4 regions of the Clostridium sp. SY8519 genome follow, and region 2 is predicted to be linked to each of the others. Evidence: riboswitches for the same ligand, from Rfam matches in the RefSeq annotation. Region 2 holds a riboswitch; each other region holds the start of a gene.
The links. A riboswitch is a leader RNA that binds a small molecule or an ion and turns the genes downstream of it on or off. The one in region 2 is predicted to bind thiamine pyrophosphate.
Positions count from the first base shown of each region.

Region 1: linked by a shared signal. The riboswitch ahead of thiM (hydroxyethylthiazole kinase) and the one ahead of thiS (sulfur carrier protein ThiS) in region 2 are both predicted to bind thiamine pyrophosphate.
Region 3: linked by a shared signal. The riboswitch ahead of CXIVA_RS06185 (thiamine-binding protein) and the one ahead of thiS (sulfur carrier protein ThiS) in region 2 are both predicted to bind thiamine pyrophosphate.
Region 4: linked by a shared signal. The riboswitch ahead of thiD (bifunctional hydroxymethylpyrimidine kinase/phosphomethylpyrimidine kinase) and the one ahead of thiS (sulfur carrier protein ThiS) in region 2 are both predicted to bind thiamine pyrophosphate.

Region 1 is NC_015737.1:496,640-502,016, reverse strand. Features, by position in the region: gene thiE (thiamine phosphate synthase) at 1-657, opposite strand, end outside; gene thiM (hydroxyethylthiazole kinase) at 644-1,465, opposite strand; TPP riboswitch at 1,592-1,695, opposite strand; gene CXIVA_RS02400 (flavodoxin family protein) at 1,871-2,488, shown strand; gene CXIVA_RS02395 (Crp/Fnr family transcriptional regulator) at 2,604-3,341, shown strand; gene pflA (pyruvate formate-lyase-activating protein) at 3,557-4,315, shown strand; gene pflB (formate C-acetyltransferase) at 4,404-5,377, shown strand, end outside.
Region 2 is NC_015737.1:1,870,419-1,875,795, reverse strand. Features, by position in the region: gene CXIVA_RS08765 (lactate permease LctP family transporter) at 1-698, shown strand, start outside; gene CXIVA_RS08760 (thiamine phosphate synthase) at 820-1,425, opposite strand; gene thiH (2-iminoacetate synthase ThiH) at 1,441-2,694, opposite strand; gene CXIVA_RS08750 (thiazole synthase) at 2,711-3,484, opposite strand; gene thiS (sulfur carrier protein ThiS) at 3,571-3,765, opposite strand; TPP riboswitch at 3,858-3,976, opposite strand; gene CXIVA_RS08740 (ABC transporter ATP-binding protein) at 4,041-5,377, opposite strand, start outside.
Region 3 is NC_015737.1:1,302,302-1,307,678, reverse strand. Features, by position in the region: gene CXIVA_RS06195 (ABC transporter substrate-binding protein) at 1-993, opposite strand, end outside; gene CXIVA_RS06190 (ABC transporter permease) at 990-1,769, opposite strand; gene CXIVA_RS06185 (thiamine-binding protein) at 1,738-2,034, opposite strand; TPP riboswitch at 2,147-2,248, opposite strand; gene CXIVA_RS06180 (uroporphyrinogen decarboxylase family protein) at 2,319-3,308, opposite strand; gene CXIVA_RS06175 (LysR family transcriptional regulator) at 3,419-4,333, opposite strand; gene truA (tRNA pseudouridine(38-40) synthase TruA) at 4,410-5,180, opposite strand; gene CXIVA_RS06165 (AAA family ATPase) at 5,287-5,377, opposite strand, start outside.
Region 4 is NC_015737.1:1,587,151-1,592,527, forward strand. Features, by position in the region: gene rpoN (RNA polymerase factor sigma-54) at 1-597, opposite strand, end outside; gene CXIVA_RS07495 (YoaK family protein) at 647-1,348, opposite strand; TPP riboswitch at 1,603-1,712, shown strand; gene thiD (bifunctional hydroxymethylpyrimidine kinase/phosphomethylpyrimidine kinase) at 1,929-2,813, shown strand; gene thiC (phosphomethylpyrimidine synthase ThiC) at 2,831-4,141, shown strand; gene CXIVA_RS07510 (hypothetical protein) at 4,293-4,793, shown strand; gene CXIVA_RS07515 (YibE/F family protein) at 4,923-5,377, opposite strand, start outside.

The sequences.
Region 1 (5,377 bases), 1.4 Mb from region 2:
GTTCACTTCACGATTGACTGCCTTCAGCGTCTGACTGCGAAGATCCCGGGCGGCTGCCTGGATATCCTTTTTTGCAAAGATTGCTGAAATGACAGCGATTCCGGCAATTCCGGTTCCGGAAAGGGACAGGATGTTATCTCTGGTGATACCGCCGATTGCGATGACGGGAATATCCACAGCCCGGCAGATTTCCGATAAGACAGCGTGGTCCACCTGTTCCGCGTCATCTTTGGAATCGGTGGGAAATACCGCGCCTACACCCAGGTAATCCGCGCCCCGTTCCTGGGCCAGCAATGCTTCTTTTACCGTGTGGGCGGATACGCCTAAAATCTTGTCGGGGCCAAGTTTTTCCCGGACATTTCCCGCCTCCATATCGTTCTGCCCCACATGGACACCGTCGGCGTCTGTCTCAAGGGCGAGGTCCACATCATCATCAATTACAAAGGGAACCTGATACCGACGGCACAAGTCCCGCAGCTGCAGCGCTTCTTTTAAGTATTCGTCATGGGAAAGCCGCATATCATCTTTTTCGCGTACCTGCAGAAAAGATACGCCGCCTTTTAAGGCCTGCTCGACAGCTTCGTATAAGGTCCTGCCCTGCAGCCAGTGTCTGTCGGTAACAGCGTATAAGAGAAGGGATTTTTTATCGAATTTCATAGTTTGCTCCTTGTTCCAGTGTTTCTCCGGTCATATTGCAGACGGCGTCAATGATGCGTATGCGAAGAGATGCATTGCCTTCGGCTCCCGTCAGGTTTTTTACAGCGATTTCGCCGGCCAGACCCATCAGGATCGTGGCGGCTGCCGCGGCTTCCAGCTTGCTGTCCGGATTGGCGGCAAGGAATGCGGTCATCAGACCGGAAAGCTGGCAGCCGGTGCCGGTAACGGTGCTCATTTCCCTGCGTCCGTTCCGGATGACATAGCAGGAAGAAGCGTCAGCGACCAGATCAATCGCGCCTGTGATCGCAATAATACATCCGCAGGTTTTGGCGTAGTCTTTGGCAAATGCAGCCATGCGCTCAAGGTTTTCTTCGGTAACGGCATCTGCGGCGTCCGCGTCCACGCCCTTGGTTGTAGTGCTGCCCAGTGCCAGAGCCTTAAGCTCGGATACATTCCCGCGGATGACATCAAATTTGAGTTCCTCCATCAGAGATACCGCGGTATTGGTTCGCAGTCTGGAAGCACCTGCGCCTACCGGGTCGAGGAGAAGTGTGTGGCCGAGAGCGTTTGCCTTTCTGCCTGCGCGATACATTGCCTCAATGGAACGTTTCTGAAGGGTTCCGATATTGATGTTTAATCCGTCACAGATGGCAGTGATATCTTCCACATCCTCCGGTTCGTCGGACATGATGGGACTTCCGCCGACAGCAAGCAGTACATTTGCCACATCATTGACGGTGACATAGTTGGTAATGTTGTGTATGAGCGGTGCTTTTTTCTTTACATTCTCCAGACAGTCTTTGATCATTTCAGAATTCTCCTTCTGTTTCAGATGCAGGGATAACCATACATATGCACCAGCCGATGCGCCGTGAAATGCAGGTTCCGCAGATCGCTGCAGAAAAAAGCGCGGTCCTGTATGGACTGCGCTTAGTGAATGCGAAAAACTATTTCCCTACGTTGGCATGATCCAAATCAGGTTATGGGTCAGGAATTCTATTCCACTCTCAGTCCCTGGGGACTCCCCTGTTTCTACCAGTTATTATAGAGGTTAGGGGAGAGATGTCAATATAGGGAAGAGGAAGAAGGTTGCCTGGAAGCAGCAATAGGGTGACGCTGCAGTGGACAGTCCGGATAAAATATGATAATTTGTGGGAAACTAGAATAAAATAGTGGATCAGATTCACTTGAAGAGAGGAGCTGCGAAAACAACATGAAAGTACTGATTCTCAACGGAAGTCCGAGAAAAGACGGAAACACAACCATTGCGCTGAATGAAATGATAAAGATTTTTGAGGCGGAAGGCGTAGAAACAGAAGCTGTCCGGATCGGAAACAAGGATATCCGCGGATGTATCGCCTGTGGGACATGCGCCGACAAGGGCAAATGTATATTTGATGATATTGTGAATGAACTCGCGCCGAAATTTGAAGAAGCCGACGGCCTTGTGGTGGCATCCCCGGTGTATTATGCGTCAGCAAATGCTACGCTGATTGCCTGTCTGGACAGACTTTTTTACAGCACCCGGTTTGACAAGACCATGAAGGTGGGGGCAAGTGTGGTTGCCGCAAGACGCGGCGGATTGTCTGCGACGTTTGACGAACTGAACAAATATTTTACGATCTGCGGAATGCCGGTGGCATCCAGCCAGTACTGGAACAGCATCCATGGAAGAGAACGGGGAGAAGCAGCGGAAGACCTGGAAGGTCTTCAGACGATGCGGGTGCTTGCCAGAAATATGACATTCCTGATGAAGAGTATTGCGCTGGGAAAAGAAGCTTACGGCCTGCCGGAACAGGAAGAGTGGCAGCCGACGCATTTTATCCGATAATCGTTTTTGTGGCGCAGATGGCCATGAAACAAACGGCTTGCTGCGGAAAATATTTCAGTGGATGATCAGATGCTCCGGGAAAGCCTGGAGGAACGGGTAAAGAAGGGAAAACAGGATGAAAACTGAGGAAAAGAAAGAGCATATTCAGAAGATCGGATGCGGAAGAGAAAACTGCAGATTTCTTGCAGAAGGGAAGATCTGTATTTCTGAAGTGCGCATGTTTCGGGAACTCCCGCTGGAGCTTCAGAAAGAACTGGCGGGTAAGTCCGTGCATTCCACGTTTCAGGCGGGAAGTTATATCGCCGCGGAGGAGGATGAAATCAACTCGGTGATTATTATTCGAAGCGGAAAAGTCAAAATTTCCAGAACAGACGCCATGGGGGAGGAACATATCCTGGATGTCCTGCATGACGGTCAGAGTGTCTGGCACGGGATTTTCCTGAAAGAACACCGGTACAATTATGACGTGATCTGCATGAGCGAAGTGGCAGTCTGCGAGATCCCCCGTGAGACGATTATGAATGTGCTTACCCGTCATCCGCAGATTTCTCTGAGCCTGATTGAGATTCTGGCACAGGATATCATGGATGCGGAGGAGAAAGTGATGCTTCTGTCGATTCGGGAACCGAAGCAGAGGGTGGCCACTTTTCTGCTTCGGCGGGAACGGAGATGTCTGGGGCCTGAGATCCATCTGAAACTGGACGACATTGCTTCTTCGGTGAATCTGCGGGTGGAGACAGTGAGCCGGAATATTGCGCAGCTGGAAAAGGATGGCGTGATTCAGCGGACCGGGCGAGGGCGCCTGAAAGTAATGAATCATGAGAAACTGCGGCATATGACGGAATTGAATTAGCCGGACTCGGCCCTTTTTGGAAGTCTGCAGCCCAAAACATTTTTTGAAAAATGAGAAAGAATCCAGTTACTTGATTACAATCAAAGAACTTGGCGCAAGAGTCTGCTACTATCAGCTTGTCACAAGGAGATGACAGATGGAAGCAGAACAAACCGTCGGTCACAGAAATTGTGGCAGACGGTTTTATTTTATTTTGCTGGAAACAGGAGGGCGCCATGATCAAGGGAAGAATTCATTCAATTGAGACATTTGGTTCGGTCGACGGCCCGGGCATTCGCTTTGTGATTTTCCTGAAGGGATGCGCGATGCGATGCAAGTTCTGCCATAACGCGGATACCTGGGACGGACAGTCGGATGACCTGCGCACCGCGGATGAGCTGATCGAACAGGCACTGCGGTACAAGCCATACTGGGGCAGCGAAGGCGGCATTACAGTTTCCGGCGGAGAACCGCTGCTGCAGATTGATTTTCTGCTTGAGCTGATGAAAAAGGCAAAGGAGCGGGGCATCCACACGGTAATCGATACGGCAGGCCAGCCTTTCCGGCCGGAGGGCGAGTGGTTTGCAAAGTTTGAGGAGCTGATGCGGTATACGGATCTGCTTCTGGTGGATATCAAGCAGATCGATCCGATGAAACATATGAAACTGACCGGTGTGCCGAATGAAAACATACTGGAAATGTTTCGCTATCTGGATAAGATAAAAAAACCCATCTGGGTCCGTCAGGTGCTTGTGCCGGGCTGGACCGATGATCCGGAAGATTTACAGAAGGAACGGGCGTTCCTGGATACGCTTTCCAATATTCAGAAAGTGGAAGTGCTTCCCTATCATTCCATGGGAGCCTATAAATGGAAAAAGCTTGGAATTCCCTATGCGCTGGAGGGCGTGCAGAGTCCGACGGGGCAGCAGGTGAAACAGGCAGAAGAAATTCTCGGCGCGGGTGAGTTTGCGCCGGCAAGAGTAAGCGTTGCGTAAAATAGAGAACGCATTGCAGAAGCTGCAGGGCAGACAGAAAAATGCGAAACGCGCAACAGCGGCCGCAGCGCAGAAAGGAGAGCAGGATATGAGAACAGAATGGCGAGGATTTAAAGGAAATAAATGGACCGATGATATCGATGTACGGGAGTTCATCCAGAAGAACTACACACCCTATGACGGCGATGAAAGCTTCCTGGAAGGCGCGACAGAGGCAACCGATCTTCTGTGGGGCAAAGTACAGGAACTGCAGAAAGAGGAACGGGCAAAGGGTGGTGTACTGGACTGTGAAACAGAAGTGGTTTCCGGCCTGACTGCCTATGGAGCCGGCTACATCGACGCATCGATGAAAGATCTGGAGAAAATCGTGGGTCTTCAGACGGACAAGCCGTTAAAACGGGCCTTTATGCCCTATGGCGGAATCAAGATGGCGGAAGAAGCCGCTGAGAATTACGGGTACCATGTCAACGACAAGTTCCACAAAATTTTTACAGAGTACCATAAAACCCATAACCAGGCAGTATTTGACGCGTATACTCCGGAGATGCGTGCCGCGAGACATTCGCACATCATAACCGGGCTTCCGGATACCTACGGACGGGGACGAATCGTCGGTGACTACCGAAGAGTCGCTCTGTACGGCATTGACTTTCTGATTGCGAAAAAGCAGGAAGACTTCGCGAACTGCGGAGATGGCACAATGACTGATGACATTATCCGGCAGAGAGAAGAGATCAGCGAACAGATCCGTGCGCTGAAAGGCATGAAGGAAATGGCAGCCGCTTACGGATATGACATTTCCGCGCCGGCGAAGAATGCGAAAGAAGCGGTGCAGTGGGTATACTTCGGCTACCTTGCGGCGGTAAAGACACAGAACGGCGCGGCGATGTCCGTCGGACGGATTTCCACTTTTCTGGATATTTACATCGAGCGGGATCTGCAGGAAGGGACCCTGACAGAAAAAGAGGCGCAGGAACTGATTGATCAGATGACCATGAAGTTCCGCATGGTGAAATTTGCCCGGATTCCCAGCTACAATGAGCTGTTTTCCGGCGATCCGGT
Region 2 (5,377 bases):
GCATCAAAGCATGGAGTCCTTTCGTACTGATCTTCATCTTCCTGCTTTGCACCAGCAAGATCATCCCGTTTATCAACGGACCGCTGAGCTCCATTAAGAGCAGTTTCCAGATTTATACGGGAACCGGTGATCCGCTGGGCTTTACCTGGATCAACACCCCTGGTGTCATCATCTTCATCGCTGCCATCATCGGCGGACTGATTCAGGGCGCAAGCTTTGGTACCATGGGCAGAGTTTTTGTCAAAACGGTAAAAAGCAACTGGAAGACCATCGTCACCATCTGTGCCGTACTGGCCACCGCCAAGGTAATGAGCCACTCCGGCATGACCTCTGATATCGCAGGACTCCTGGAGAAATCCGGAAACTTCTTCCCGCTGGTATCTCCTCTGATCGGTGTCATCGGCGCTTTCGTAACCGGCAGCGGTACTTCCACCACCGTGCTCTTTGGCGATATGCAGCGGCAGACAGCGGAAGCCATCGGCGCCAACCCGTACTGGCTTGCTACCGCTAACACCATGGGCGCCGGCATCGGCAAGATGATCAGCCCCCAGGGCCTTGCCATCGGTGCAGCAGCCATCGGTATGTCCGGTCAGGAAAGCAAGCTGATGAGCGCCACCGCCAAGTACTGCGTCCTGTGCGTAATCATCGCCTGCCTGTGCACATATCTGCTCCCGATGCTCGGTGTACAGATCGGATAATCGAATTTATGCCCTGACTGCTTTTCAGGCAGCGGGACTCAATGATACAGAACTGTTTTTACAGGCCTGCCATAAAGACCTTTCTGATCCGGATCTTTTTCCGGAACAGAAAGGTCTTTTTTCACTCCATAAAATCTGATTCCCGCAGAGCATCAATCAGCGCGCCCGGATCCGCGCATCCCATCAGGCTGCTCATGACGCAGACACCGGCACAGCCGGTATCGCGCAGCTCTTTCAGGCGCTCCGGCGTAATTCCGCCAATGGCATACACCGGGATGTGCACGGCCCCGCAGACTTCCGTGAGAAACTCAGCGCCCCGGCCCGGCAACCCTTTCTTGCAGTCCGTCGCGAAAATATGGCCCGCGGTCAGATAGGTACAGCCCAGCGCTTCCGCCTGCCGCGCTTCTTCCACCGAATGGCAGGATGCGCCCAGGACTCTAAAGCTCTTCCGTTCTTCGGCAGACATCTGCACAAGGGCGGGCAGCGGGACATGCAACGCGGCAGCCTGCAGACTTCGGGCGGCCGCCGGATAACTGTGCAGAATACCCGTCACCTGCTCCCGGCGGCAGAGTTCCAGTACTTCTGCCGCCAGTCTTCGGTACTGTTCCGGGGACAGGTCTTTTTCCCGAAGGATCAGAGCATCCGGATGTCCGCGGACAATTTTCCGGATTCGTTCCAAAAACGGTTCTCTGCTCAGCTTCCGGCTGGTTACTCCTATGATTTTCAAAAGCCGCCTCCGTTTTTATACATACAGATAATCATTCAGCACCGGCTGCAGCCCCTCATCGGACATATCTTCGTACATCCCGGACAGGCTTCTGCCGTCGCAGATCTCAAACTGCTCGTCTCCTTCTTTTTCCTGTGCCTGTCTGCCGGTATACTTGCTCTCATGGTCTCCGATTCCGGTTGACACGCCGGCAGATATTTTTGTGGCCGCGATTTTTACGATACCATTGCGGAACTGGGCGCTTTCCCTGGAAGATACGGTGATGCCCACATAAGGCAGAAAAATCCGGTACGCGCACAGCACCTGGCACAGCTGCCGCTCCCCCACATCCAGGGGATTGATCTTCTCGTTATTGATAATCGGCCGCAGACGCGGGCAGGACAGGGACATCTCCGCCTGGGGATATTTTCTCTGCAGATAATACACATGCATCCCAGTGGCCAGGGCGTCTTTGCGGAAATCTGACAGACCCAGCAACGCGGAAAATCCTACGCCCCGCATGCCGCCCATAAGCGCGCGTTCCTGGGCATGAAACCGGTAGGGCCACACCCGCTTATGCCCCAGCAGATGGAGGGTCTCATATTTGTCCGTGTCATATGTTTCCTGGAACACCGTCACATAGTCCGCGCCGCATTCGTGCAGATACCGGTAATCCTCTGTATTAACCGGATAGACCTCCAGTCCCACCATGCGGAAATATTTCCGTGCCAGCCGGCAGGCTTCCCCGATGTACTTCACATCGCTCTTTGCCCTGCTTTCTCCGGTCAGAATCAGGATCTCTTCCATGCCGCTGTCCGCGATCACCTTCATCTCATGCTCCACCTGCTCCAGCGTCAGTTTCACACGGGTGATCTGATTGTAGCAGTTAAATCCGCAATATACGCAGTAGTTTTCGCAGTAATTTGCAATATACAGCGGGGTGAACAGATACACCGTATTGCCGAAATGCCTGCTTGTTTCCCTGCGTGCCCGCTGCGCCATCTCTTCCAGGAACGGTTCCGCCGCAGGAGACAGCAGTGCTTTGAAGTCTTCGATGCTGCAGATCTCATGATCCAGTGCCGCCCGGACATCACGGGCCGTATACTGACTGCAGTCATAACTGTTCATCTGCTCCATGACTTTTTCACAGACGTCCGAGTCAATCTGTTCCATCCCCGGCTGGTACTTCATATGATCCGTCCGGGAGGAGGGATCGGTTTCCAGCCGGTGCTTTTTTTCCAGGCTCTTTGCCGTCATCTGGTCCGAGTCAAAGATAAACTCATTTTCCATTGCTCTGTACACCTCCTCAGTCATGCAGGAATCCGGTCAGCGGGTCGGAAGACGCCGCTCCCCGCAGCAGCACGCGTCCCAGTCCGGATAAATATGCCTGTCTGCCGGCTTCGATGGCTTTGCGAAAAGCCGAAGCCATCAGCGGAAGATCCCCGGCTGTGGCCAGTGCCGTATTGGCCATAATCGCCGCCGCGCCCATTTCCATTGCCTCACAGGCCTGGGACGGTCTGCCGATTCCCGCGTCCACAATGATGGGCAGGTCGATTTCATCAATCAGAATCTGAATAAACTCTCTGGTGGCCAGTCCTTTGTTGGATCCGATGGGGGAAGCCAGAGGCATCACGGCTGCCGCGCCGGCCGAAACAAGATCCCTGGCCGCATTCAGATCCGGATACATATAAGGCAGTACCACGAACCCCTCCCGGGCCAGGATCTCTGTCGCCCGGATCGTCTCCTGATTGTCCGGCAGCAGGTATTTGGAATCCCGCATGATTTCGATCTTGACGAAATCACCGCATCCCAGCTCCCGGGCCAGACGGGCAATCCGCACGGCTTCCTCCGCGTTCCTGGCTCCTGAAGTATTGGGAAGCAGCGTCACTCCTTCCGGAATATAATCCAGGATATTTTCTTTTTCCGTTGTATTTGCCCGGCGTACCGCCAGTGTCACGATCTCCGCGCCGGCATCTTCCACTGCTGCCCGGATCAGTTTCAGGGAATATTTCCCCGATCCCAGAATAAACCGGGAGGAAAATTCCTTTCCGCCAATGACTAATTTGTCCTGTGTCTCCATTTTGCTCCTTCTTTCTGTTTCTGCCCAGACGGAACTCTGTCCGGAACTTCCGCCCTTCCTGTGTCTTACGGTCTGCAGACGGTCTGTCAGCCGCCGCCCATGAACTGTACGATCTCCACCACATCGCCATCCTGCAGAATCACAGCGGCATACCTGTCTTTGGGCAGAATTGCTTCATTGTATTCCACAGCAATGACGCGGGGATCATAGCCCGCTTCCCGCAGATAATCCGCCAGTGTCCTGCCGGCTGTGTCCAGTTGTACTCCGTTAATCTGTACCATTCGGGTCCCTGCTCCTTTCCTTTCATTCCTGTGCAAACAGCGAAAAACACGAAAAAAAGGAAGGCGCCTGACTGGCGTCTTCCCTGTATTCTCATCTTATTTCCAGACTTTCCTACGTTGGCATTATCCAAATCAGGTGTATGGGTCGAAGGTGTACCTTCCTCTCAGCCTGTCCGGATGCTGTCATCCTCAAGCTCCCCGCTGTTCACTTGTTAATTCTATTATAGCCCTGCTTTTTCGCCATTGCAAGCCGTAATTTCTGATTTCTTTTCCATTCATGAAGCGGTGCCGGCAAACTGGGAATTATACAGTGACGTATAAAAACCATTGGCTGCCATCAGTTCCTCATGGGTTCCCTGTTCAATGATTTTTCCCTCTTTCATGACAAGAATCCGGTCCGCGCTGCGAATGGTGGAAAGCCGGTGTGCCACAATGAAGCTGGTCCGTCCTTTCATCATCTTGCTGAATGCCTCCTGGATCCGGATTTCCGTCCGGGTATCAATACTGGAAGTCGCCTCGTCCAGAATCAACATGGGCGGAAGCGTCAGCATGATCCGGGTGATACACAGCAGCTGTTTTTGTCCCTGGCTCAGACTGTCATCGTCAATCACCGTGTCCAGCCCTTCCGGCATCCTGCGGATAAATTCCCAGCTATGGGCCTCTTTGGCTGCCTGAATGATTTCCTCTTCGGATGCCTCCGGCCGTCCGAAAGCGATATTCTCCCGCACGGTTCCCTGTTTCAGCCAGGTCTCCTGCAGAACCATACCGTATCCGCGCCGCAGGGACTGCCGGGTCACCTGGTAAATATCCTGTCCATCCACAGAAATCTTCCCTTCATCCACATCGTAAAAACGCATCAGCAGGTTGATCAGTGTGGTTTTCCCGCATCCGGTCGGACCCACAATCGCCACGGTCATACCAGGCTCTGCCCGGAAATTAAAGTCCTGAATCAGCGGTTTTGTTTTCTCATAAGAAAACGCCGCATGTTCAATGGCAACACTGCCCTGAGCCACCTGCAGTTCCCGATCCGGCTCTTTGCTCATGGGTTCCGCCTCGATCAGCGCGAATACCCGGGCCGCGCAGGCCAGCGCGTTCTGCAGCTCCGTAATCACTGAGCTGATATCATTAAAAGGCTTCATGTACTGGTTCGCGTAGGACAAAAGCACGGTCAGACCGCCTACGGTCAGATTGCCGCCCAGGATCCGAAAGGCGCCTACCAGTGCCACCAGCGCATAAATCACATTATTTACCGCCCGGGTGCCCGGATTGGTCAGGGAGCTGAAAAACACCGCCTTCTGGGAGTATTCCTGCAGTTCCAGGTTCACTTTACGGAACTGTTCCGAGGCTGTTTCTTCATGGCCGAAAGCCTTCACCACTTTTTCGCTGCCGACCATTTCGTTGATCAGCGCCGTCTGCCGGCCCCGGACTGCCGTCTGTTTCTGGAACATCCGGAACGAACGGGTGGAAATAAAACGGGCCACAAAAAAGCTCAGGGGGGTCATCACAATCACCAGCACGGTGATTCCGATATCTCTCTGGAACATAAAGACCAGTGTGGCAATGATCGTGACAATCCCGGAAAACAGCTGCGTAAATCCTAACAGCAGGCCAT
Region 3 (5,377 bases), 570 kb from region 2:
GACCCACTGATAGAACCGGTTCCAGCGCTTTGCGTCAAATTCTCCCCAGCGGGACGCGTCCGCCTGGTACTGATCCGCCAGATATTCCTGGCTGGCCTTTACCTGGTCCCCGTTCAGCTCCGGCACTGCCTTGCAGAGAATATCCGCTGCCTTGTCCGGATGTTTGATCGCATAGGTGTATCCCTTGGAAACCGCGGACAGGAACGCTTTCGCCTCGTCCGGATGGTCTTTCAGGAAACTGTCGTTGGCGATGATGACCGGTGAATAGTAGTCAAAGACCGGATTAATATCCCGGAACGCAAAGTAGTTAATATCAAAATTCTGCACTTTGGCGGAAATCCCTGCCCATGCGTAGTAAACCCAGAGGCAGTCGATGCTGCCGGATTTCAGCGCGGATACTTCATCGTCGATGGTTTCCGGAATCATCTTGATCTTGCTGTAGTCGCCGCCGTCTGCCTTTACCACATTCCGGATAATGGCTTTCTCAATGTCCCAGTCCCAGGTGGCGTAGCTGTGGCCCGCCATATCCTTCGGGGATTTGATCCCGGTGCTCTTCTTGGACATAATACCGGATGTGTTATGCTGAATCACGGCTGCCACCGCGGTAATCGGCACGCTTTTCTTTTTGCCTGCCATCAGGGAGGACATGGTGTCCTGGAAGGATACGCCGAAATCGGCTTTTCCGCTTCCTACCAGCGTCTCCGCCCCGTCATCCGGCGGCTGGACGATTTTTACTTTCAGTCCCGCGTCCTTGAAATAGCCCAGCTGATCCGCCACGTAGACACCGGTATGGTTGGTATTCGGCGTCCAATCCAGGACAAAGGTCACTTCTTTCAGATCCCCCGAGGAAGTGCCCTCCGCAGACGCGCTGTTTTCTGTTTTGCCCGCGCTTCCGGACGCGGAAGTGTCGCCAGTCTTGGAACTGCCGCATCCTGCCAGCAGCCCCACGGCCAGTCCTGCTGTCAGAAGCAGGCTGAAAATTTTCTTTTTCATTTCGTCTCATCCTTTCTTGTTTCATTCCATGGCATCATCTTTTTCTGCGCAATATTTACCGCCAGGATCAGCAGCAGACTGATCACGGTAATCAGCAGAATCACCGCAAACATCTTGTCATAGGCAAATGATTTTTTGACCCGGGTCATGTATACGCCAAGTCCCCGGAAGCCTCCCAGCCATTCCGCCAGGACAGCGCCTACGATGGCATATGCCACGGAAATCCTTAACCCTGAGAAAAACTGGGGCAGCGCCCCCGGTATCTTGATGTGCCGGAAAATCTGCCATTTTGTGGCTCCCATGGCCTGGAGCAGATGCACCGCGTCTTTGTCCGCGGAATGAAATCCGTCCAGCACCCCCACGGCAATGGGGAAAAATGAGATAATAATAACCAGCACAATCTTCGGCGTCATCTCATAACCGAACCAGAGCACCAGAAGCGGCGCAATGGCCACCGTGGGAATGGTCTCTGTAATCACGATCAGCGGATACAGCGCTTTGTAGGCGCCTTCCCAGCGATCCATAATACAGGCCGCCGCGAATCCTACCGCCACACCGATGACCAGCCCCAGCACTGCCTCGATCAGTGTAGTGGCCAGGTTCAGCATCAGCACAGAAAAATCTTTTACAAAGGCAGCGATCATCTGCACCGGGGAGGGCAGCATGAAATTCGGCACCACGCCGAAGTACGAGATGCACTCCCAGGCAATAAGAATCACGGCAATCGCCGCCAGCGGATACAGCTTATTCGTGATATTTTCCGATTTTTTTCTCAATGGAAAGTACCTCGCCTTCCGGCTTATAACTTACTTTGATATACGCTGCCACGGAAGGGGCCCCGGCCCGCACCGCGATATGCTGGCATTCCTTGACGATATCCATCAGGGCGTCATAAGGGCCCTCGATCGTAGTTTCAAACGGTCCTACATAATAGTTATAACCGGACCGGGCGATATAAGCGATTACTTCATCTACGATGCGGATCAGTTCCTCGTCGTCCGATGCCTCCGGCAGTGTCTGGATTGCTACACTGGCTTCCATTTTTTCTTCTCCTTTCACGCAAAAGGATCCCCCGCAGAACGAACCGGCCGCCTGTGCCGGACCATAGGTCGGCAGCAGAATCCGCTTCAGAAACTGTGGGGGATCTTTTTTATTTGCATCTGTTATGCTTCCCTACGCTGGAATTATCCAGATCAGGTAATGAGGGTATGCGGGCCTTCCCGCGCTCTCAGCTCTTGCTCCCCTAGCTCTGTTCCGAAAAGATTATAGGCTGTTTGCCGGGAAACTGTCAACGCAGTTTGCGCAGGTATATGAAAAAAGTCCGCTTACCGGCGCAGCACTTCCCTGCCGTACCGGTTCACTTCGTCCATGTAGATGAACCATTTCTCTTCATTCGTGGGAATGTAATAGGGCAGATACCGGCCTTTTCCCGCATAACGGTCCATCGCCGCACGGATCATCGCCCGGGCCTCCGCTTCCGATGTGGCATCCAGATCCAGCTTCTGGTTGTCGATGCCACCCATAAAGGTAATCCGGTCTCCATACTGTTCCAGCAGTGCGTCCAGATCATTGGATACCATCATCGGCTCAATGGCGTCCACGCCGATCTCGGCCAGATCCGGCACGATCTGCATGATATAGCCGCAGGAATGATGGATGTAAAGGCCGCCCAGCTCATGAATCCGACGGGCGTATTTCTCCTCATTCGGCCGGATAAACTCCCGCCACAGCTCCGGGTCAAAGAACATATTGTTATTGGTGCCCCAGTCATCATGCATGTGGATCACCTGGGGCTGCAGATACTGAAAGGCCAGGTCGATGCATTTTAATTTGTAGCTGCACATCGCGTCAAAAAAGGCATGGACCGCCTCCGGAGATTCATAGAAGGCGCACAGGGCGTTTTCCATCCCGATCATCTGATTCATCCGTTCAAACTGGCCGGACAGAAGCAGGCAGGAGACCACGTCTGTCTCCCGATTGACGCCCATGCCTGCGCTCATGCCCTGAAAAATCTGCTCCAGCGGCATAAAGTCCAGCGGCGGAAACTTCACCTTTTCCTGCCAGTCCTCAATGTCGTCAAACAGCATAAAGCCTTTGGCCACCATATTGCCGTTGACCAGTGGATTGGGACCCAGATTGGTCCACTGCACACCCCAGGCATCCGGCCCGGTTCCGTACGGGTCCGGCTGATTGTCTTTTCCGAAATACCGTTCTCCCGGGAATACCACATCCTTCATGACGGAATAAACTTCCGGAATAAAATCGATCGGTTCTCCCTTCAATGCGGCCAGCAATGCTTCTTTTGGTGTCTGCATAACCCCTGCCTCCTTGTCCTGCCTGTCATACTGCTTTGTTTCTGTCTCTATCCTAACAGTTTCCTGCGGCAGAAGGAATCAGTTTCTGTCTCCTGTGCTGTAACCAGAAGTTACATCCCATTCTGTCCCTGCGGAATCGGTTCCAGGTCAAATTCCTCCCGCAGGTCATCCACAATCCCGCTGAGGCCCTTCAGCCTGCTGTCCCGGTGATACAGCAGCGCCGTGTGATAGCGCAGTGCCCTGCCGGGATAGGGAAATCCGCGGACCTGCCCGTTTTCCACTCCGTAGAACATCATGGGAAACACCGCAAACCCCTCCGCCTGCCGCATCAGCACCATCAGGGTCTCAAAATTGCCGACTTCCCTGACTTCTCTGCAGGGGATATTTTCATAAAAATTCTCCGACAGCGGCACATTGTAATGATCCCGGTCCACCTTCAGTTTCAGAAACGTCTCCCGGCGCATATCTTCCAAGGTGATGGAATCCCGGATCGCCCAGGGATGAAGCAGGGACACAATCACCTCTACGTCATGCTCCCCAAAGGAAAGCCCCTCGTATCCGAACAGGTTATCCTGCTCATGCACATTCGTCAGCAGAATGTCCAGCCTGCCGCTCATCAGCTTTTTCCGCCCTTCCTCCAGTTCCAGCATCTCCAGGCTGATCTGATAGCAGGGATAGGACGCCATGAGGAAAGATACCAGCGGCGTAACCATCTCATCCCGCGGCAATGCGGAAAAGATGCCGATTCGGATCTGCTCTTTGCCGTCATGCGCCCGCTGTTTCAGCGTTTCCAGCACCTCGGTGTACTCCCGCTCCACCTTGCCAAGCTGTTCCCGGGCGTATACGCCCAGCCGGGTCAGCTCAATTCCCCGGGAGGAACGGGTAAACAGTTCGCCGCCGATTTCCTGCTCCAGCGCGGTAATCTGCTTCGTCAGCGCCTGGGGGGATACATAGATCTGCTGTGCCGCCCTGGAAAAGCTTTTTTCTTCTGCCGCCCGGAGAAAATAACGTATCTTCTGATTCATTCCGCACCTCCGACTCGCTCCGTCGTAATTTTCCTGTCATCCTGCCGGTATCTGACCGGCCACAGACTGGATTCGCTCAGTCATAGTCCACTTCCAGCAGACACAGCCCCCGGGCCGGTGCCGTGGGTCCCGCCTGGGCCCGTACGCCCGCCGCGAGAATCCGCAGCATGTCTTCTGCCTGCATCCGCCCGGCGCCCACTTCCAGCAGTGTTCCGGTCAGGATCCGCACCATATTCTGGAGAAATCCGGTTCCGTGGAAATACAGCCGTAGATACGGCCATTCCTCCCGGATTTCGATCCGGTCCACTTCCCGCACTGTGGATTTCTTATATCTGGGATTGCCGCAGAATGCCTTAAAATCATGGCGCCCGGTAAGGAACTCTGCCGCCCGGCGCATCTGTTCCACATCCGGCCGTTCTTCCAGGGCCCAGACATACCGCCGGTCAAAGACCGGCTTGCCGGTTCCGTACCAGCAGGTGTAGCGGTAGGTCTTGCCGATGGCATTGTATCTGCTGTGGAACCGGTCGGACGCGATTTTTACCTGATCCACGCTGATATCCTCCGGAAGATACTGATTCAGATACTGTCCGACCTCCTCCGCTGTCCGCTCCGTCCGCAGAAATACATTTGCCGTCATTGCCCGGGCATGGACACCCGCGTCGGTACGTCCGGCGCCGATGACCTGCACGGCGGCCTCTGCCCGCTGCTCCTCTTTCTCCATCACGGACAGCACATGCTCCAGCTTGCCCTGTATGGTCTGTTCATTTTTCTTCTGTCTCTGCCAGCCGGCATACCGTGTGCCGTCATAGCTTATGGTCATGCGATAATTTTTCTTTTCTGCTGCCATCAGACGCTTTCCTTTTCCTTTTTTCTTCTGCTGCGCGCCCCACCGTTTACAGCTGACGCTAAAGCGGGCGGCTTGGACGTTTCAACTTCGTGTGCGCCCCCGCCGTTTACAGCTGCATCACCTGACGGATCTGATCTTTCAGCTCCTGCTGCTGGTCTTTTAAAAGCAGCAGTCTGTTATAGCGGTAGTAGGCGTCA
Region 4 (5,377 bases), 280 kb from region 2:
GATGACCTGTTCGGTGATGGCGGAGTAATTTTTCTTGCGGTGAAGCTGAAGCACCAGGCATTCTTTCAGGTCCCGGGCACCGACTCCGGCAGGATCCAGGTTCTGGATCTCCTGCAGCAGATGAAGCACCGTATGCTCTGACACATGGAACTGGGCGGCGGGAATCGCCGGATCTTCGGTATAGTATCCCTTGGAATCCAGGGAATAGATCAGATAGTTTAAGATCTGCTGTTCTTCCGGGCTGTAGCTAAAGAACATGAGCTGGGAATTCAGGTATTCGGACAGGGCTTTTCCATCTTCGGAAATGTCGTGAAGATTTTCCTGGGAATATTCGGCAGAACTGTCGGACTGATAGTATACTTTGTTCTGATAATCGGTGGATTCCAGCCACTCCAGCTTGCGCTGCCGGTCGATTTCGGAATCTGTGCGGGACGGCTGATCCGGATCCGCCAGTTCCAGTACCGGATTCTCCATGGAAACCGCTTCGATATGGGCTTCAAGTTCGGCTGCGCTCATCTGCAGGATGTCCATATACTGGAGCATCTGCTGGGATATGGTCTGCTTCTGGGTCAGTTCAAGCTGCATTTTATGATTCATGTGGATGCTCCTTCTGCAGGAAATAAATGATACAGTAGTTATCTTAATATTATTTTACAATTGCAGAGGACGGACTGCAAGGTGAAATCTCTTCCTTTGGCTGACGGACAGCGGCCAGGGTAAGATACAACGCGAGGGAAAGGGGGATCCAGCACAGCCAGATGCTCCGGGCACCGAGGTGCAGGACCAGGTACGCGCCTGCCGTGGCAGAGGCATAGAAGCAGATCAGAGTGGAAAGAAAGAAGAGAAATTTTTCTTTCATCCGTGGATCCCCGGTCTGGCGGTAATCCTGGAAGGAGAAGACCGTCTGCTTCAGATTGTTGGAAGAAAAGATGGTGGAACAGCTGAAGCCCCTGGCGCCGGCGAAGCTGCCCCACTGAAAAGCAGTCAGCGCAAACACCGGAAACAACGCGGGAATCGGCGGAGCAGATGGGGGAATCAGCCCCGTAATCAGGATTCCCGCGTATTCCGCCAGAATACAAATCAGACGGCTGCGTCCGGGCAGCCGGCGTTCCAGCATGTGGGCCAGTCCGAGAAACAAGGCAAACAGTCCCAGAGCTGTAGCGCGCCAGAGTACTTCATACCAGGAATGGCCGATTACGATTCGGCTGAAGAGCTCCAGCAGGTTGCCGGTGGCGGCCTGACCGAAATTGTGATCCCGCAGCATGATGGCATAGACGCCGGTAAAACCGCCGACACAGCTCATGGTCATGTGCAGGATGGTGTCATTATTTCGCTGAATCAGATCCATGGATCTACTCCTTTCTGCATCCGTACAGAGATACCTTCCAAAACAGTAACTATACGCTTTCCGGCTGAAAAAAACAATTTTGTATACTGTTTCGGACAATTTCAGACACATTTCGGGAAAAATCAGAGAAATACCGAAAAAACAGCGGGCTGCCCATTGCGAAATGCTGCCGGTGCGCTTATAATAAATGTAACGTGTTGGAAATCTGACAGACCGGCGGAATTATCTGCCTGGGGTGGATTTTGCGGCACTGCAATCACATAACAGGGAGCTTGCAGAAGCAGGCTGAGAGGAGACTGATACTGTCTCGACCGATACCTGATGTGGATAATGCCAACGTAGGGAAATAATCTGCATTCTGCCAAAACTGGGGCAGGATGCGGAAAAGAGTTCAGAACGATTGAGCGGCATCCGAGAGGGTGCCGCTTTTTTCTATGGCAGAAAACTTTGCGGAAAGTTTTCTGCCATGGACAGGTCCGGACATTCGGCGGCAGGATCCGCCATCAGGAAAGCGGCAGATTGGGGGCACCACCTTCTGTCGCGATACAAAATAATGAAGACTCAGACAGGAGGCAAATGTATGAGGACAGCATTAACAATCGCTGGCAGCGACTGCAGCGGAGGCGCCGGAATTCAGGCAGATATCAAGACGATGATGGCCAATGGCGTGTATGCCATGAGCGCGGTCACAGCTCTGACAGCGCAGAATACCACCGGCGTATCTGTGATCAGATGCACGGATCCGGAGTGTCTGGAGGCACAGCTGGATCAGGTGTTTACGGACATCTTTCCGGACGCGGTTAAGATCGGCATGGTGGCGGATACGGAACTAATCCGCTCCATCGCGAAGAAGTTAAAAGAGTATCAGCCGCGTTATATCGTGCTGGATCCGGTTATGGTATCTACCAGCGGAGCAGAGCTGCTGAAAGAAGACGCGGCAGATGCGCTGACCCGGGAGCTTTTTCCGCTGGCGACAGTTCTTACGCCGAATCTTCCGGAAACAGAGGCTTTGACCGGACAGAAGATCACGAAAGAGGGAGAGATGTGTTCGGCAGCAGCCAGTCTTGTCCGCAGATATGGATGCGCGGTACTGTGCAAGGGCGGACACAGCAGCCGGGGGGCCAGTGACCTGCTGGTCCGGAACCCCGCAGATCCGGAATTTACCTGGTTTGCAGGCAGGCGGATTGAGAATCCGAACACCCATGGAACCGGTTGTACATTGTCCAGCGCGATTGCGGCGAATCTGGCCAAGGGATTTTCCCTGACAGCATCCGTGCAGCGGGCAAAAGAGTATGTATCAGAGGCACTGGCGGCCATGCTGGATCTTGGAAATGGAAGCGGCCCGCTGAACCATGGCTTTGCGGTGCATGGTTATTACGCGGAGGATCCGGATCAGACCGCAGCCGGCAGACAGGGAGCGGAAGAGACCGAAGGCTGTCACGAAACAGCTGCACAGAATTTCTGAAAGAGAGGGAGTTTATCATGAAAACATATACCACACAGATGGACGCGGCACGGAAAGGCATTATCACCCCGCAGATGGAGACAGTGGCACGGAAGGAATATATGGAGCCGGAGAAGCTTAGGGAACTGGTGGCAGAAGGCAAAGTGGCGATTCCCGCCAATATCCACCACACATCACTGGATCCGGAGGGTGTGGGCAGCATGCTGCGTACAAAAATCAATGTCAACCTGGGAATTTCCAGAGACTGCAAGGATTATGACGTGGAGATGAAAAAAGTGATGCATGCGGTGGATCTGGGAGCGGAAGCCATTATGGACCTGTCCAGCCATGGAAATACACAGCCGTTCCGTCAAAAGCTTACGGGAGAATGTCCGGCGATGATCGGTACGGTGCCGGTCTATGACAGCGTGATTCATTACCAGAGAGATCTGGCGGAGCTGACGGCGGAAGACTTTGTGGATGTGGTTCGTCTGCATGCGGAAGACGGCGTGGATTTTGTCACGCTTCACTGCGGAATCACCAGAAAAACCATCGATCAGATCCGAACCCACAAGCGGAAGATGAACCTGGTCAGCCGCGGCGGCAGTTTGGTTTTTGCCTGGATGTGCATGACCGGAGAGGAAAATCCGTTTTATGAACACTATGATGAGATCCTGGAGATCTGTGAACAGCACGATGTGACCATTTCTCTGGGCGATGCCTGCCGGCCGGGATGTCTGGCAGACGCTACGGATGTATGCCAGATTGAGGAACTGGTGCGCCTGGGCGAATTGACCAAACGGGCCTGGGCCCACAATGTGCAGGTCATGGTGGAAGGACCGGGACATGTGCCGCTGGATCAGATCGCCGCAAATATGAAGGTACAGCAGACCATCTGTATGGGCGCGCCGTTTTATGTACTGGGCCCCCTGGTGACGGATATCGCGCCGGGATATGACCATATCACGGCGGCAATCGGCGGCGCTCTGGCGGCAGCCAGCGGAGCGGCGTTTCTGTGTTATGTGACACCGGCGGAGCATCTGGCGCTGCCGAATGTAGAAGATGTAAAACAGGGGATCATCGCCTCGAAGATCGCGGCCCATGCGGCGGATATCGCCAAAGGGGTTCCTCACGCCAGGGACATCGATGACCGGATGGCGGACGCCCGGCGGGAACTGGACTGGGAGGCGCAGTTTGCCTGCGCGCTGGATCCGGAAACGGCCCGGAAGATCCGGGAAGACCGCCTGCCGGAAGATGACCATGCGGAAGCCTGCAGTATGTGCGGCAAATTCTGCGCGGTAAGAAGCATGAATAAGGCGCTTTCGGGAGAATATATCGACATTTTGTAAAAAATCCGGTTATACTGTTCTGGAAGCAGCCAGATGAACCTGTGACATGCGCGGAGCATGGCAAAGATACATTTGAAGAGGTGTTCGGGGGGGGAAAACGATGGCCCCGCGCATGCGTGCAGCAGCATTGGAAGAAAGAAGGAGCAGCGTGATGGAGATCGAACGGAAATGGATGGTAGCCGGCTGGCCGGAAGAAAAAGATACGGGGAGACCGGAACATACCTATCAGATGCGGCAGGGCTATATCTCGGTGCGTCCCACCGTGCGGATCCGCCGGGAGGCGGAAGAAGCCGGGGAAACCCATGATATTCTGTGCTTTAAGGGAAAGGGAAGGCTTGCCCGGGAAGAAATCGAGACGGAAATCGATGCGGATTTGTTTGAACGGCTGGCCGCCTTCATCGGCGCGCCCCTGATTACCAAAGAGCGCCGGGATTACCGCCTGCCGGACGGCCATATGCTGGAGGTCAGCTGTGTGGACGCCGGCAGTCCTTCGGAATTTTATTATGCCGAAGTAGAATACGAATCGGAAGAAGAAGCGCGGCGCTGGGAGCCGCAGACTGCCGGGCTGGAAGCCTATCTGATCGATGAGGTGACTGATCAGCCGGGACAGAGCATGGGGGCTTACTGGGAGCAGACCAGACAGACGGAATAGGGTCCGGCGGAAACAGACAGGAAAGGTTCCCAAAATGGCATGCCTCGGATGAGGCAGAATAGCGCCTGGCGGCAGCAGCCAGCGCCAGAGATACAGTGTCTGCAGGGAAAGACCCGGAAAACCTGCGGATCAGACGTCTCCGGCAGGAGAATCCTGCCGGGACGGCTGAAGCCGTCCGGCGGTGACTGCGGCAGTCAGGGGAATAATCAGCAGGCAGCCGATATTTGCCGCGAAAATCAGCAGGACTTCCTGGAGAAGCGAGCGGGAATTCAGCAGCTGGGGCAGGGTATATCCCTGTCGCAGAAAGATCATCCAGATAAAGAACGATTCACCGAATTCCGCGAAAAGCAGCGTATTGATGGTGGTGCCGAGAATGTCCCGTCCGACTCTGCTGCCGGAGCGGTATAATTCCCGGAAACCCAGAGAAGGATTGTTCGCGTGGACTTCATACAGGGCGGAGGAGACGGCCAGCGCCGTATCGGTCAGAGCACCCAGTACGCCCAGCAGAATCGAACAGATCAGCAGGGCATTGGCGCTGATGCCGATTTCGCTGTTTAAAAAGGAGATCTCCTCATCGTAGATAT